2 linked regions of the Limosilactobacillus reuteri genome follow. The protein of the gene in region 2 binds, or shares a complex with, the protein of the main gene of each other region. Links are inferred from orthologs where the notes say so. Each region holds a gene or a part of one and is shown on either strand. Other genes may lie near its edges.

Region 1 (10,594 bases), 580 kb from region 2 along the record:
TTTGTTTTGCCATTTATTTATTGTGTTGTTTGCTAAGACTCTTCTTAGTATTAGCCTTAACTGAGTTCTTAATAGTTACGTAAGACTTGTTTGCACCAGGAACATTACCCTTGATGAGTAATACGTTGTTGTCAAGATCAACCTTAACAACTTGTAAGTGTTGCATGGTAACAGTCTTGCCACCCATACGACCAGGGAGCTTCATACCTTTGAAAACCCGGTTGATAATGGCACCCAATGAACCAGGACGACGGTGGTAACGAGAACCGTGTGCCATAGGTCCACGAGATTGGTTATCCTTATGGATGTTACCTTGGTAACCATGACCCTTGGTAGTACCCGTAACGTCGACAGTTTCACCTTCTGCGAAAACGTCAGCCTTAACTTCGTCTCCGACTTTAATGTCCCCTAATTCAGCGTCGCGGATTTCACCGATGAAGCGCTTAGGGGTCGTGTTTGCTTTTGCTGCATGACCTTGTTCAGGCTTGTTGCTCAAAACTTCCCGCTTGTCATCAAAACCAAGTTGTACAGCACTGTAACCATCGTTTTCAACGGTCTTAATTTGCATTACAACGTTTGGTGTAACATCGATAACAGTAACTGGAACTAATTCACCATTGTCAGTGAATACTTGAGTCATTCCAACCTTTTTACCTAAGATTCCTTTGGTCATTTATGCGAGCACCTCCTCTACTTGAGAAAGAGCTGACTTAGTGATAACAATCTTTTGGTTATCAACAACGTTCAAGATGTTAACACCTGCTGGAGTAACAACTGTAGCATTAGCTAAGTTACGTGCTGATAAAGCAGCATTCTTGTCGTCATCAGTAACAACAACTAATGTCTTTTCAGCAACGTTTAAGTTACCCATAACATCAGCGAATTCCTTTGTCTTTGGTGCATCAAAGTTTAATGCATCAACTACTACAAAGCTGTTATCAAGAACCTTTTGGGAAAGGGCAGACTTGATTGCAAGTTGACGAACCTTACGAGGAAGGCTGTACTTATATGAACGTGGAGTAGGTCCAAAAACAATACCACCACCACGGAATTGTGGAGAACGGATAGAACCTTGACGAGCACGACCAGTACCCTTTTGACGCCATGGCTTCTTACCACCACCGCTAACTGCAGAACGATTCTTTACAGCATGTGTACCTTGACGTAATGAAGCACGTTGACGCAAAATTGCATCAAATACAACATTTTCATTTGGTTCAACACCAAATACTGCATCGTTTAATTCAACAGTACCGTTTTGGCTACCATCTTGTTTATATAAATTAACGCTAGTCATTTAGTTTTCGTTGTTGTCGTTAAACAACTTAATTTCATTTGAGTCGGCAGATAAAGTAACAATAGCCTTACGACGACGCTTAGTGTATCCTTCGTAACGACCTTGGCGCTTTAACTTACCTTTTACATTCATAATGTTAACTTTTACAACTTTAACGCCAAAAATTTCTTCAACAGCATTTTTAACTTGTGTCTTAGTTGCTCGTAAATCAACATCAAAAGTGTAACGCTTGTTGTCCATACCAGCCATTGAAGCTTCAGTAACTACTGGACGTAAAATAATGTCGCGTGCTTCCATTTAACGAGTATGTGGACCGCGCTTCCGACCACGAACAATGAACTTGTTTGAACGAGCTTTGTGTGAACGGGTCTTCTTACCAACGGTCTTCTTACCCCATGGAGAAAGAGGAGATGGTAAACCAACTGGTTGCTTACCTTCACCACCACCATGTGGGTGATCGTTAGGGTTCATAACAGAACCACGAACGTGTGGACGTTGACCAGCATAACGAGTACGACCAGCCTTACCTTTAATAATTAAGGCGTGTTCATCATTACCAACAGTACCGATAGTAGCACGGCAAGTAGCAAGGACCATACGAACTTCACCAGAAGAAAGACGTACTAATACGTATTTTTCTTCCTTACCAAGTAATTGAGCTGAGGCACCAGCTGAACGAGCAAGTTGACCACCTTTACCTGGTTTTAATTCAATATTGTGAATAACAGTACCAACTGGAATGTTCTTTAAAGGAAGAGCATTACCAACCTTGATATCAGCATCAGGACCAGATTGAACGGTCATGCCAACCTTCAAGCCCTTAGGTGCAATGATGTATGATTTAGTACCATCAGCGTAAACAAGTAAAGCAATATTTGCAGTACGATTTGGATCGTATTCAATTGCCTTAACAGTTGCTGGAACATCATCTTTAATTCGCTTAAAGTCAATAATACGGTATTGACGCTTTGTACCACCACCACGGTGACGAACAGTAATATGACCATAGCTGTTACGACCAGCAGTGTGCTTTAACGGAGCCAATAATGACTTTTCAGGTGTTGTCTTCGTGATTTCAGCGAAGTCGTAACCGTTCATATTACGGCGACCGTTAGTGGTTGCTTTATATTTACGAATTCCCACTTACTTACCTGTCTTCTTGTCATCAGAAGCATGACCATGGAAAGTTCGAGTAGGAACAAATTCACCTAACTTGTGACCAACCATGTCTTCTTGTACGTAAACTGGCACGTGCTTCCGACCATCATATACTGCAAATGTGTAACCAATAAAACTTGGGAAAATGGTAGAACGACGTGACCATGTCTTGATGACAGTCTTCTTTTCAGAACCTTCTTGCTCCTTAACCTTCTTCAGTAATGAAGCATCAGCGAAAGGTCCTTTTTTCAAACTACGACCCATCTATCGTTCTGTAACAACCACTGTAATATGACTAGTCCGCTTGTTAATTGGAGAAGCAGAACCCTTTGCACGAGGACGGAACCGTTTAAGAGTTGGTCCTTCGTTAGCAAAGGCTTCACTTACAACCAATGAAGCACGATCTAAGTCGAAATTGTTTTCAGCGTTTGCAACAGCAGATTTTAATACTTTTTCAACATCTGAAGCGGCACCACGAGGGGTGAACTTCAAAATAGCAAATGCTTCGGCAACACTCTTGCCACGAATGGCATCTAATACAAGACGAACCTTACGAGCAGAAACCCGTACCATCTTGGCAGTAGCCTTAGCTGACGTAATATTTTCAGCCATTTACTTCCCTCCTTGTTCATCATTGTTTGAGTTCTTCTTAGTAGGAAGTACTTCACCACGGTAAATCCAAGTCTTTACACCAAGAACACCGTATGTAGTGTTAGCTTCGTCCCAAGAATAATCGATATCAGCACGGAGTGTATGTAATGGAACAGTACCATCTGAGTATGATTCGATCCGTGACATATCTGCACCGTTCAAACGACCAGCAACTTGAGTCTTAATACCCTTAGCTCCAGCACGCATAGCACGTTGCATAGCTCCACGCATAGCACGACGGAAAGCAATACGAGCTTCTAATTGCCGTGCAATACTCTCACCAACAAGGTGAGCATCTAAATCTGGCTTCTTAATTTCCACAATGTTAATGTGAACACGTTTACCAGTTAATTTGTTAAGTTCTTTACGAAGTGCTTCAACTTCTGAACCACCTTTACCAATAACCATTCCTGGCTTGGCAGTATGAATTGATACGTTTACGCGGTTAGCTGCACGTTCAATTTCAACGGTTGATACAGAGGCATCAGCAAGTCGCTTTTCAATATACTTACGGATTCGAAGGTCTTCGTTAAGGTAATCAGCAAAGTCCTTGTCAGCGTACCACTTTGCAGTCCAATCACGAATGACCCCAACACGAAAACCATTAGGATTGATCTTTTGACCCACTTACTTTTCATTAGATTGTCCACCTACTTCCTCACGTTGTACGATCTTAGTGCGAACTGGCAACTTGTGACCGGCAAGACGTAAAGCTTCACGAGCGACTTCTTCAGAAACGCCCCCTACTTCAAACATTACCTTGCCACGTTTTACTGGAGCAACCCATCCTTCAGGAGCACCTTTACCGTTACCCATCCGGACCCCAACACCTTTACTAGTGTATGAGAGTTGTGGGAAGATTTTAATCCAAACTTTCCCACCACGCTTCATGTAACGCGTCATAGCGATACGAGCAGCTTCAATTTGACGGTTGCTAATCCAATGTGAATCAAGAGCTTGTAAACCAAATTCACCAAAAGTAACAGTTTTTCCACCCTTAGCTTCACCGCGCATATGACCACGTTGAACCTTACGGTGCTTTACACGTTTTGGTACTAACATTTATTTGTTTAATTCTTGTTGACGAAGAACTGTCTTAACCCGTGCAATATCTTTGCGTACTTGCTTAAGACTTGCAGTATTTTCCAACTGGCCGGTTGCTAATTGGAAACGTAAGTTAAACAATTGTTCCTTCAGTTCCTTTTCACGGTCAAGTAGCTTATCAGTGGTTAATCCATTCAGTTCTTGTACATAATCTTTACTTTTCATTTAAAGGGTAGCAGCTTTTTCGACAATCTTTACAAGACGGAAACGCTTCTTAGCTGATAATGGCCGAGTTTCCATAATTTGTACAGTGTCGCCGGTCTTAGCTTCGTTGTTTTCATCGTGAGCATAGTACTTCTTTGAGTACTTAACACGCTTACCATAGATAGGTGCACTCTTGTAAGTATCAATTACAACAGTGATAGTCTTATCCATTTTATCAGAAACAACGTGGCCTTGGTAAACCTTACGTGCATTACGTTCTTCACTCATTTAGAGAACTTCTGGAGCTAATGAAACGATCTTCATGAAGTCGTCTCCACGAAGCTCACGAGCGATTGGGCCAAAAATACGGGTACCCTTAGGGCTCTTGTCGTTGTTAATTAAAACAGCGGCATTTTCATCAAACTTAATGTATGAACCATCCTTACGGTGAATACCATGTTTAGTCCGTACAACAACGGCCTTAACAACGTCACCCTTTTTGACAACGCCACCTGGTGTTGCCTGCTTTACAGTAGCAACAATGATGTCACCAATATTACCTGTTTTAACTCGGGAACCACCTAAAATCTTAATAACTAAGATTTCACGAGCACCGGAGTTATCAGCGACCTTCAACCGACTTTCTTGTTGAATCACTTAGTCAAGTGTCTTACCTGACTTCTTCGCAACACGAACCTTCTTACCATCAACGAACTTGTAACCTACACGAGTTGGTTCATTTGTTGAAGGATCAATCAGCATTACGTTTGAAGCATTAATTGCAGCTTCTGTATCAATAACGCCACCATTAGGATTTGAGTTGCTTGGTTTTTGGTGTTTCTTAACGATATTTACACCTTCAACGATAACGCGGTTTTGAGAAGCAAGTACCCTTTTAATAGTACCTTCTTTGCCCTTATCCTTACCAGCGATTACGCGAACTTTATCACCTGTTTTAATGAACATTTATTTAGCAAACGGCATACCGAGTTGAGCAAGTAATTCACGGGATTCTTCGTCAGTTTGTGCAGTTGTTACAATAACAACATCTAAACCACGAACTCGGTTAACTTTATCATAATCAATTTCTGGGAAAATTAATTGTTCATGGATACCAAGAGTGTAGTTACCACGACCATCAAACGCCTTGTTACTTACACCATGGAAATCACGAACCCGTGGCAATGCCACATTAACTAATTTATCTAAGAAATCATACATACGTTCACCACGTAAGGTTACCTTAGCACCAATTGACATACCTTCACGAAGACGGAAACCAGCGATTGATTTCTTTGCCTTAGTAATTAAAGGTTTTTGACCAGAAATCAAGCCGAGTTCTTCAACAGCTTCGTCAAGATTCTTGGAGTTAGTAGTTGCATCACCAACACCCATGTTTAAAACGATTTTGTCAATCTTTGGTGCTTGCATAACTGAAGAGTAGTTAAACTTTTCAATCAATGCTGGACGAATTTCATTTTCGTATTTAGCTTTCAAACGGTTTTCCATTTACCAGCTAGCCTTCTTCAAACCAGGAATTTGTCCTTTGTGGGCAAGTTCTCGTAAGCAAATCCGGCATAGGTGGAATTTACGGTAAACAGAGTGCGGACGTCCACAACGTGCACAACGCGTGTATTCACGACTTGAGAACTTAGCTGGACGGTTGCACTTAGCAATCATTGATTTTTTAGCCAATTACCAAACGTAAGCGATAACTTCGCCACCAATTTTCTTGGCACGAGCAACTTTATCAGTAACAACACCTTCAGATGTTGAAATGATAGCAATACCTAATCCATTAAGAACCTTAGGCACAGCATCTGACTTAACGTATGTACGTAAACCAGGCTTAGAAATGCGCTTTAAGCCAGAAATAACACGTTGACCGTCATTACCGTACTTTAAGAACACACGGATGATGCCTTGCTTGTTATCATCAACGTATTCAACATCGCGAATGAAACCTTCGTTTTTTAAGATTTCAGCGATGTCCTTCTTCATCTTTGATGCAGGTGCTTCTACTGATTCGTGTTGAGCCATGTTAGCATTACGAATACGAGTTAAGAAATCTGCAATTGGATCACTCATAGACATTTACTTACCAGTCTTACCTTCCTTACGGATAATGTGTTCGTTTTCGTAACGAATACCCTTACCTTTGTATGGTTCAGGTGAACGTACAGCACGAACTTCAGCAGCAAAATTACCAAGGTGTTCCTTGTTAATTGAGCTTAATTCGATAGTAGTATTGTCAGGTACGTTAATTTCAACATCTTCTGGCTTATCCATTTCAACTGGGTTTGAGTAACCAACAGTTAAAATCAACTTGTTACCTTTGAGTTGAGCACGGTAACCAACACCAACAAGCTTAAGAACCTTCTTGTAACCATTAACAACACCTTCAACCATGTTGTTAACATTAGCACGAGTAGTTCCGTGTAACATCTTTAACTTATTAGTATCAGCATCACGATCAAACTTTACAACGTTACCATCAATAGTCATTTTGATTAATGGTGAAATTTCACGAGATAAAGTACCTTTAGGACCTTTAACAGTAACTACATTACCATCTTGAGAAATTTCAACACCACTTGGCAAATCAATTTCTTTGTAACCAATACGACTCATTTAGAATTTAAGTCCGTTTTCACGAGCAGCTTCAGCCAAGGCTTGAACACGTCCATGGTAAAGGTATCCACCACGATCAAACACAACTTCAGTAATGTTCTTTTCGTTAGCGCGTTTAGCAATTAATGCTCCTACACCACTAGCTTGTTCAGTCTTAGTCTTTCCACTTACTTCACTATCATTTGTGGAGGCACTTGCGAGCGTCACACCCTTTACGTCATCAATTAATTGAGCGTAAATGTTTTTGTTTGAACGGTAAACACTTAAGCGTGGGCGCTCCGCAGTACCAGAAATCTTACCGCGAACGCGTAAATGACGACGTTGACGGATCTTGTTCTTGTCTGGTTTAGAAATCACTTATTCTGCTAAGTGGTCTACTGAAACACCACGTAACTTTGCAACTTCTTCAGCGTTCTTTAATTGCTTCAAACCTTCAAATGTTGCACGAACAACATTAACAGGTGTGTTAGAGCCAAGACGTTTAGAAGTAACGTCCGCAACACCGGCAAGGTCCATAACATTACGAACCGCACCACCGGCAGCAACTCCAGAACCTTCAACAGCTGGCTTTAACATGATCTTTCCACCGCCGTATACACCAATAACTTCGTGTGGAATAGTAGTTCCAACGATAGGAACAGTAATCAAGTTCTTTTCAGCAGCTGCTTGAGCTTTACGAATAGCTTCTGGAACTTCTTGAGCCTTACCAGTACCAAAACCAACATGACCTTTACGGTCACCAACAATTACTAAAGCAGCGAAACGCATACGACGCCCACCTTTTACAACCTTAGTAATCCGGTTGATGGCTACAACTTGATCGTCTAAATCCAACTTTGTTGGATCAATGAATTCTGATGATGCCATTTACTTAACTTCTTCAACAGAAACCAAGTGAGCGATCTTAAAAATTTGACCGCGTGTTGCCGCATTATCTGGTAAGATAACTGAGCTATTGATCTTACCTAATCCCAATGCCTTAACAGTACGACGTTGAGTAGGTTGTCGGTGGGCAACACTGTGAATTAAGGTAACTTTTACTTGAGCCATCTACATCACCTCAGTTTTACCACCAGCAGCTTCAATTGCAGAAACTGCAGAAGCAGAAAACTTATTAGCCTTAACAGTTAATTTCTTTTCAAGCTTACCGTTACCAAGAATCTTGATGCCGCTCTTCAAGTTCTTAACTAAGCCACTTTCCATCAATAATTGTGGAGTAACTTCTGTACCATCATCAAACTTGTTTAATGATGCCAAGTTAACAATTGCGTATTCTTTCCGGTTAATGTTGGTAAATCCGCGCTTTGGAATTTGCCGGTAAAGTGGCATTTGACCCCCTTCAAATCCTAAACGGGTCTTTCCATGAGCCTTTTGCCCTTTAGTACCACGTCCAGATGTAAAACCGTGTCCTGATGAAAGTCCACGACCCTTACGAAGACGCTTAGAACGAGAACCAGCAGCTGGCTTCAATTCGTTTAACTTCATTTAGTCATTTCCTCCTTTAGGTTCTCGAATAAATCCAATATATTCGCGCTTCATTGTTAGTCCGTTTAACTGCCGAACAACATCTAAAGCAATTTGTACGATAATCAGTAAGCTTGTACCACCTAAACCAATTGACTGACTTAGGTTCCATACGTTACTTGCAATTAACGGAATTAAGGAGATCAATCCTAAGAATAATGAACCTACTGTACTCAATCGCATTAACAATGAAGAAATATAGTCTTGTGTACCCTTTCCAGGACGCACTCCAGAAATATAACTTCCTTGCTTTTGCAAATTCTCAGCAAGTTTTTCTGGGTTAACCTGAACAAAGGCATAGAAAAAGGTAAATACAACAATCAAAAATACATACAGTGCGATCCCAGGACCAGATTGCATGTTAAAAATGGTCGTCATGATTTGATACCAACTATCCCCACCATGGTTTTGCTGGAAAGCCATAAGAATAGTTTGCGGGGTTGAGATAAAAGAACCAGCAAAAATAACAGGAATAACACCTGATACGTTAATCTTCAAGGGAAGATAACTACTGGATGGTGAAGTAGTGGTTCGTCTTGTGTATTGAATTGGTAGACGTCTTTCTGCCTGTTGTACCCATGTCACAAACGCTACAATAATTAAAATTGCAACAATAACAAGAGTAACAAATCCAATTCCCATCCACAAAGCAGAACCAGATTCACCAGCAATTTGGTCATCCCATAACTGACGAATTCCACCTGGCATTTGCGCAACAATACCAGCAAAAATTAACATGGAAACACCATTACCCAAGCCACGTTCAGTAATCATGTCTCCCATCCAAGTAGCAAACATTGTACCTGCAGTTAAAATTAAACCGATTGTTAAATACGTTTGAACACCAGGATGATTAACCAAACGAATAGTACTCAATGCATTAAACCCGGCGGTAATACCGATTGATTGGATAAATCCAAGTACAATCGTTAACCATCGGGTTGCTTGATTAAGTTTTCGCCGTCCTACTTCTCCTTGTTTACTCCATTCAACAAAACGCGGAACAATATCCATTTGTAATAGTTGAACAACAATTTGCGCAGTAATATATGGAGAAACTCCCATTGCAAATAAAGAGTAATTCTCCAATCCACCACCACTAAAGGTATTGAGGATTGATGCTAAACCGGTTGAGGAGATTTCCTGCAAAGCAGCAGCGTTAACTCCAGGAACGGTAATCGCTGCCCCAATCCGATAGACAATCAATACAAACAATGTAAAGAAAATCTTTTTACGGATATCTTTTACCTTGAATGTATTTTTGACGGCTGTGAACAACTAGTTTAGGTTTGTTAATACTTTCTTGATATCTTCGTAAACTTTATCGATATCTTGTTCACCATTAATTTCGTGCAAAACACCTTTCTTTTGGTAATAGTCTACCAGTGGTGTGTTCAACTTAATATTAACATCTAGACGATTCTTAACCGTTTCAGGCTTATCATCATCACGCTGATAAAATTCATGATGACCACAAACGTCACATGTGCCTTCAACTTTAGGAGCATTGTAAAGCTTATGATACGTTGTTCCACAGTTACGGCAAATAAAACGTCCACTTAAACGTTCTACCAATACATCCGGTTCGACGTGAATATTGATCACAGCATCAAGATGCCGATTACTCTCTGCTAACATCTTATCCAAAGCTGCTGCTTGGTTAAGATTACGAGGAAATCCATCCAGCATAAAGCCATCTTTAGTATCATCTTGAGCTAACCGTTCCTTAACGATACCGTTAGTAACTTCGTCCGGAACAAGTTCACCTTTATCAATATATTTCTTAGCTTCAATTCCCATGGGAGTTTCATTTTTTATGGCTGCCCGAAAAATATCTCCAGTTGAGATATGAGGAATTGGAAAATCTTCAACGATCTTTTGAGCTTGAGTACCTTTACCGGCACCTGGAAGACCCATTAATACAAGATTCATACTCATCTACTTGAACCGGAAAGTAATCCGACCCTTTGTAAGGTCATATGGAGACATTTCTACTTTAACACGATCCCCTGGTAAAATTTTAATGTAGTGCATCCGAATTTTACCAGAAACATGTGCTAAAATTTCTGCTCCGTTTTCCAATTC
Region 2 (3,934 bases):
AATATAGATAATAATGCCTGGAACAAAACCGGTAAAAATAGTCAGTAAGACATATAAAGTACGTAAAATATTTGGCTGAATCTTAAAGTACTGGCCAATTCCACCAAATACACCAGCTATCATTCGATCTGATCCTGAGCGAGTTAATCTTTTATGTTGACTTTCGCGCACTTATTGAGGATTCTTTTGACTAAGTTTCCACTGTAGGAAAGCATCAATAAATGGATCAAGGTCCCCGTCCATTACAGCTTGTCCATTATGGGTTTCATAACCTGTTCGATTATCTTTGACTAGAGTGTATGGATGAAAAACATATGAACGAATTTGAGAACCCCAACCGATATCAAGTTGTTCGCCCTCAATTTCCGCCCGCTTTTTAGCTTTCTTTTCTTCTTCTAGTTCATACAACTTTGATTTTAACATATTCATTGCAGTAACTCGGTTTTGAAGTTGGGATCGTTCAGCTTGAGAAGAGGTTACAATCCCGGTTGGAATATGCGTAATCCGAACAGCAGATTCTGTTTTATTAATATGTTGACCACCAGCACCACTAGACCGGAAAGTATCAACTCGTAAATCTGATGGATCAATATCAACCTCAACACTATCATCCAACTCCGGCATTACGTCAACCGAAGCAAATGATGTATGACGCCGACCAGCCGCATCAAATGGGGAAATACGAACAAGCCGATGGACTCCCTTTTCACTACGAAGATAACCAAACGCATTATGCCCTTTAATTAGCAGTGTAACACTCTTGATACCCGCTTCATCACCGGCTTCATAACTCGCTGTTTCAACGGAGAAACCATGCTGTTCACCCCAACGAATATACATCCGCAGAAGCATTTCACCCCAATCTTGGGCTTCAGTACCACCTGCTCCCGGATGAATTTCTAAGATAGCATTCTTAGCGTCATACTCCCCATCAAGAAGTTGCGTTAAGCGATACTGTTCTAAAGCCTTTTGTGTATTTGTAAATGATGCTTCGAAATCTTTTTGTAAATCATCGTCCGGTTCAACCGCGAGCAATTCAAGCGACGTTTCAAGATCGCTAATCTGATCACGTAAATTCACAAAAGTATCCCGTTTTTCTTTTAAAATATTATTTTCCGCAATGACCTTCTGTGCCTGCTCATTATCATTCCAAAAGTCTGGTTGAGCCATTTAACGTGTTACATTTTGCCGAATTTCTGACTTCATGAAGAGTCGAGTAGTTTCATACTCAATATCAGCAATCATTTGTTCAAACATGTGATAACCAGCAGTTTGGTATTCAACCAATGGATTTAATTGTCCATATCCACGTAAACCAACTGACTGCCGGAATTGGTCCATGATATCAATGTGATCAGTCCAGTGTGAGTCAACCACCCGCAAAATAACAACCTTTTCAAATTCAAGCATTTGTGCTGGATCATAAAGTTGTTTTTGCTTTTCCTTATAAACTCCCTGGGCAAATTTCATCAAGTAATCTACCATTTCTTGAGGTGATTTACCTTCTAGATCCTTAACTGTGATGGTATCAGGCTTGATTAAGACTTCTTCTGCAAAGTCAACAATTCCTTGTAAATCCCAATCCTTCTTGTCACCAAGAGTATGTTGATCAACTTCACGCTGGATTGTCCGTCTAAACATTGGCATAAGAACCCACTTCAGCGACTTATCTTCAGTGATAATTTGTTGTCGCTCTTTATAAATGATTTCACGCTGTTCACGCATAACATCATCATATTGAAGAACATTCTTCCGTGAATCGTAGTTGTTACCTTCAACTCGCTTTTGTGCTGATTCAACCTGGTGAGTCAAGAAACGACTTTTAATGACAGCATCTTCATCATTAACTTTCATCCGCTCCAAGAAGGCTTTGATCCGGTCTCCACCAAATCGCTTCATTAAATCATCTTCAAGCGATAGGTAGAATTGTGATAATCCCGGATCACCCTGTCGTCCAGAACGTCCACGAAGCTGATTATCAATCCGCCGTGATTCATGTCGTTCAGTACCAATAACTGCTAGTCCGCCAATTTCACGAACGCCAGGGCCTAACTTAATATCTGTTCCCCGTCCCGCCATGTTGGTAGCGATAGTTACTGCACCTTTTTGACCGGCATTTTTAACAATTTCCGCTTCCTTAGCGTGATTCTTAGCGTTTAAGACAACATGCGGAATATTCTCTTTATCAAGCAGTTGGGATAAGTATTCAGAGGTTTCAACGGCGACTGTCCCAACTAGGATTGGTTGCCCTTTAGCATGAAGTTTTTTAATCCGATCGACAACAGCTGCAAACTTACTTTGTAACGTTGGGTAAAGCAAATCGGGCTCATCTTTTCGCTGAACTGGACGGTTAGTTGGGATAGTAATAGTTTCCATATTGTAAATTTCACGAAATTCTTCTTGTTCAGTTTTAGCAGTACCAGTCATCCCCGCCAGTTTGTTATACATCCGAAATAAGTTCTGGTATGTAATGTTAGCCATTGTCTTGTTTTCTTCTTGAATCTCTACGCCTTCTTTGGCTTCAATAGCTTGGTGAAGACCATCAGAGAAACGTCGACCTTCCATTACACGTCCAGTAAAGGAATCAACAATTAATACTTCACCATCTTGAACCACATAATCTTTATCCAAAAGCATGATGTAGTTAGCACGCAACGCCTGATCCAAGTGGTGGGTCAGCGCAGTATTTTCTGTATCATATAGGTTCTTTAAGTTGAAGTATTTTTCAGCTTTTTTAATTCCTTCATCAGTTAATGAAACTGTCTTCGATTCAAGATCAATCTTATAATCAACATCTTTCTTTAACTGCTTAACAAACCGATCAGTCTGTTTGTATAACTTAGAAGTGCCCGTTCCTGGTCCTGAAATGATTAACGGTGTTCGCGCTTCATCAATTAAAATTGAATCCACTTCATCAACTAAAGCATAGTTTAAACCACGTTGGACTTGGTCTTCTTTGTAAACAGCCATGTTATCACGAAGGTAATCAAATCCAATTTCACTATTAGTGGAATACATAATATCAGCTTTATATGCTTCTCGTTTTTGATCAGGGCTCATCTCTGAGTTGTTAATACCAACAGAACATCCAAGCCAATTATAAAGCTGTCCCATTTCGGTAGCATCACGCTTTGATAAGTATTCATTAACAGTAATAACATGAACACCTTTTCCAGAAATCGCATTAAGATAAACCGGCATTGTAGCAGTTAATGTCTTACCTTCACCAGTCCGCATTTCTGCAATATTACCTTCGTGGAGAACAATCCCCCCCATGATCTGGACATGGAATGGATATAGTCCTAAGACCCGCTTAGCACCTTCACGAGAAACTGCGAATGCTTCTGGCAACATATGATCCAAGGATTCACCCTTTTTATAACGTTCCCGAAATTCATCAGTTTTTGCCTGAAGCTGTTTATCAGTTAGTTCAGACATTGGTTTAGCATAACTCTCGACTTTATTTGCTATTTTGTTAATTCGCCGTAATTCACGACGATCGCTTTCAATCCATTTTTTTAGAATATTGGCCATCTATTCAGCTTCAATCAAGCCATAACGACCATCATTACGACGGTAAACAATGCTTGTACCATTAGTTTCAGCATCTTGGAAGATAAAGAAATTGTGTCCAAGCATATCCATTTGAAGGACAGCTTCTTCAGGATCCATTGGCTTTAATGAAACTTGCTTCGTCCGTACAATCTTTAATTCATCATCTTGTCCATCTGTTCCATCATTATCAGATGGGATGAATTCAAGGTTCTTTAAGCCCTTTTCACGTGACTTACGGTTAACCTTCGTCTTGTACTTCCGGATTTGCCGTTCAAGCTTATCAGTAACTAAGTCAATACTTCCATACATATCATTAGAAGTCTCTTCTGCCCGCAACGTTAGGTATGGAAGTGGAATTGTTACTTCAACCTTATACGTC

What was found.
Region 1: the proteins of secA (region 2) and secY are in contact, whole or in part, in a crystal structure (PDB 3DIN), measured with the Thermotoga maritima proteins. The link is inferred for Limosilactobacillus reuteri from one-to-one orthologs. Residues at the interface, in WP_004082002.1 of Thermotoga maritima: Glu261, Ala262, Arg263, Lys300, Ala301, Arg302, Thr303, Ile304, Ile305, Leu323, Tyr324, Asp325, Pro326, Val329, Ser330, Tyr333, Ile336, Lys340, Phe345, Val349, Glu363, Phe364, Tyr374, Ser375, Gly376, Gly377, Glu393, Ile395, Thr482, Ser483; in WP_004081795.1 of Thermotoga maritima: Glu108, Gly109, Glu110, Glu111, Ala236, Glu237, Arg238, Arg239, Ile240, Thr241, Ile242, Gln243, Tyr244, Ala245, Arg246, Arg247, Val248, Thr249, Gly250, Arg251, Arg252, Val253, Tyr254, Gly256, Ala257, Ser258, Thr259, Tyr260, Leu261, Pro262.

Annotation. Positions count from the first base shown.
Region 1 is NZ_CP059275.1:868,865-879,458, reverse strand. What follows is about bases 7,630-10,594. They hold secY (preprotein translocase subunit SecY), read right to left. Parts: upstream 9,788-10,594; coding sequence 8,471-9,787; downstream 7,630-8,470. Other genes in these bases: infA (translation initiation factor IF-1), read right to left, coding at 10,448-10,594; HHK02_RS05090 (adenylate kinase), read right to left, coding at 9,788-10,441; rplO (50S ribosomal protein L15), read right to left, coding at 8,036-8,470; rpmD (50S ribosomal protein L30), read right to left, coding at 7,853-8,035; rpsE (30S ribosomal protein S5), read right to left, coding at 7,630-7,852. Outside these bases: rpsJ (30S ribosomal protein S10), read right to left, coding at 1-13; rplC (50S ribosomal protein L3), read right to left, coding at 14-673; rplD (50S ribosomal protein L4), read right to left, coding at 674-1,297; rplW (50S ribosomal protein L23), read right to left, coding at 1,298-1,594; rplB (50S ribosomal protein L2), read right to left, coding at 1,595-2,440; rpsS (30S ribosomal protein S19), read right to left, coding at 2,441-2,719; rplV (50S ribosomal protein L22), read right to left, coding at 2,720-3,067; rpsC (30S ribosomal protein S3), read right to left, coding at 3,068-3,733; rplP (50S ribosomal protein L16), read right to left, coding at 3,734-4,168; rpmC (50S ribosomal protein L29), read right to left, coding at 4,169-4,375; rpsQ (30S ribosomal protein S17), read right to left, coding at 4,376-4,642; rplN (50S ribosomal protein L14), read right to left, coding at 4,643-5,011; rplX (50S ribosomal protein L24), read right to left, coding at 5,012-5,320; rplE (50S ribosomal protein L5), read right to left, coding at 5,321-5,863; HHK02_RS05130 (type Z 30S ribosomal protein S14), read right to left, coding at 5,864-6,049; rpsH (30S ribosomal protein S8), read right to left, coding at 6,050-6,448; and 4 more genes. UniProt on the Escherichia coli protein: The central subunit of the protein translocation channel SecYEG. Consists of two halves formed by TMs 1-5 and 6-10.
Region 2 is NZ_CP059275.1:1,447,463-1,451,396, reverse strand. The notes cover bases 853-3,934. They hold secA (preprotein translocase subunit SecA), read right to left. Parts: upstream 3,535-3,934; coding sequence 1,171-3,534; downstream 853-1,170. Other genes in these bases: hpf (ribosome hibernation-promoting factor, HPF/YfiA family), read right to left, coding at 3,535-3,934. In the rest of the region: HHK02_RS08500 (PspC domain-containing protein), read right to left, coding at 1-171. UniProt on the Escherichia coli protein: Required for protein export, interacts with the SecYEG preprotein conducting channel.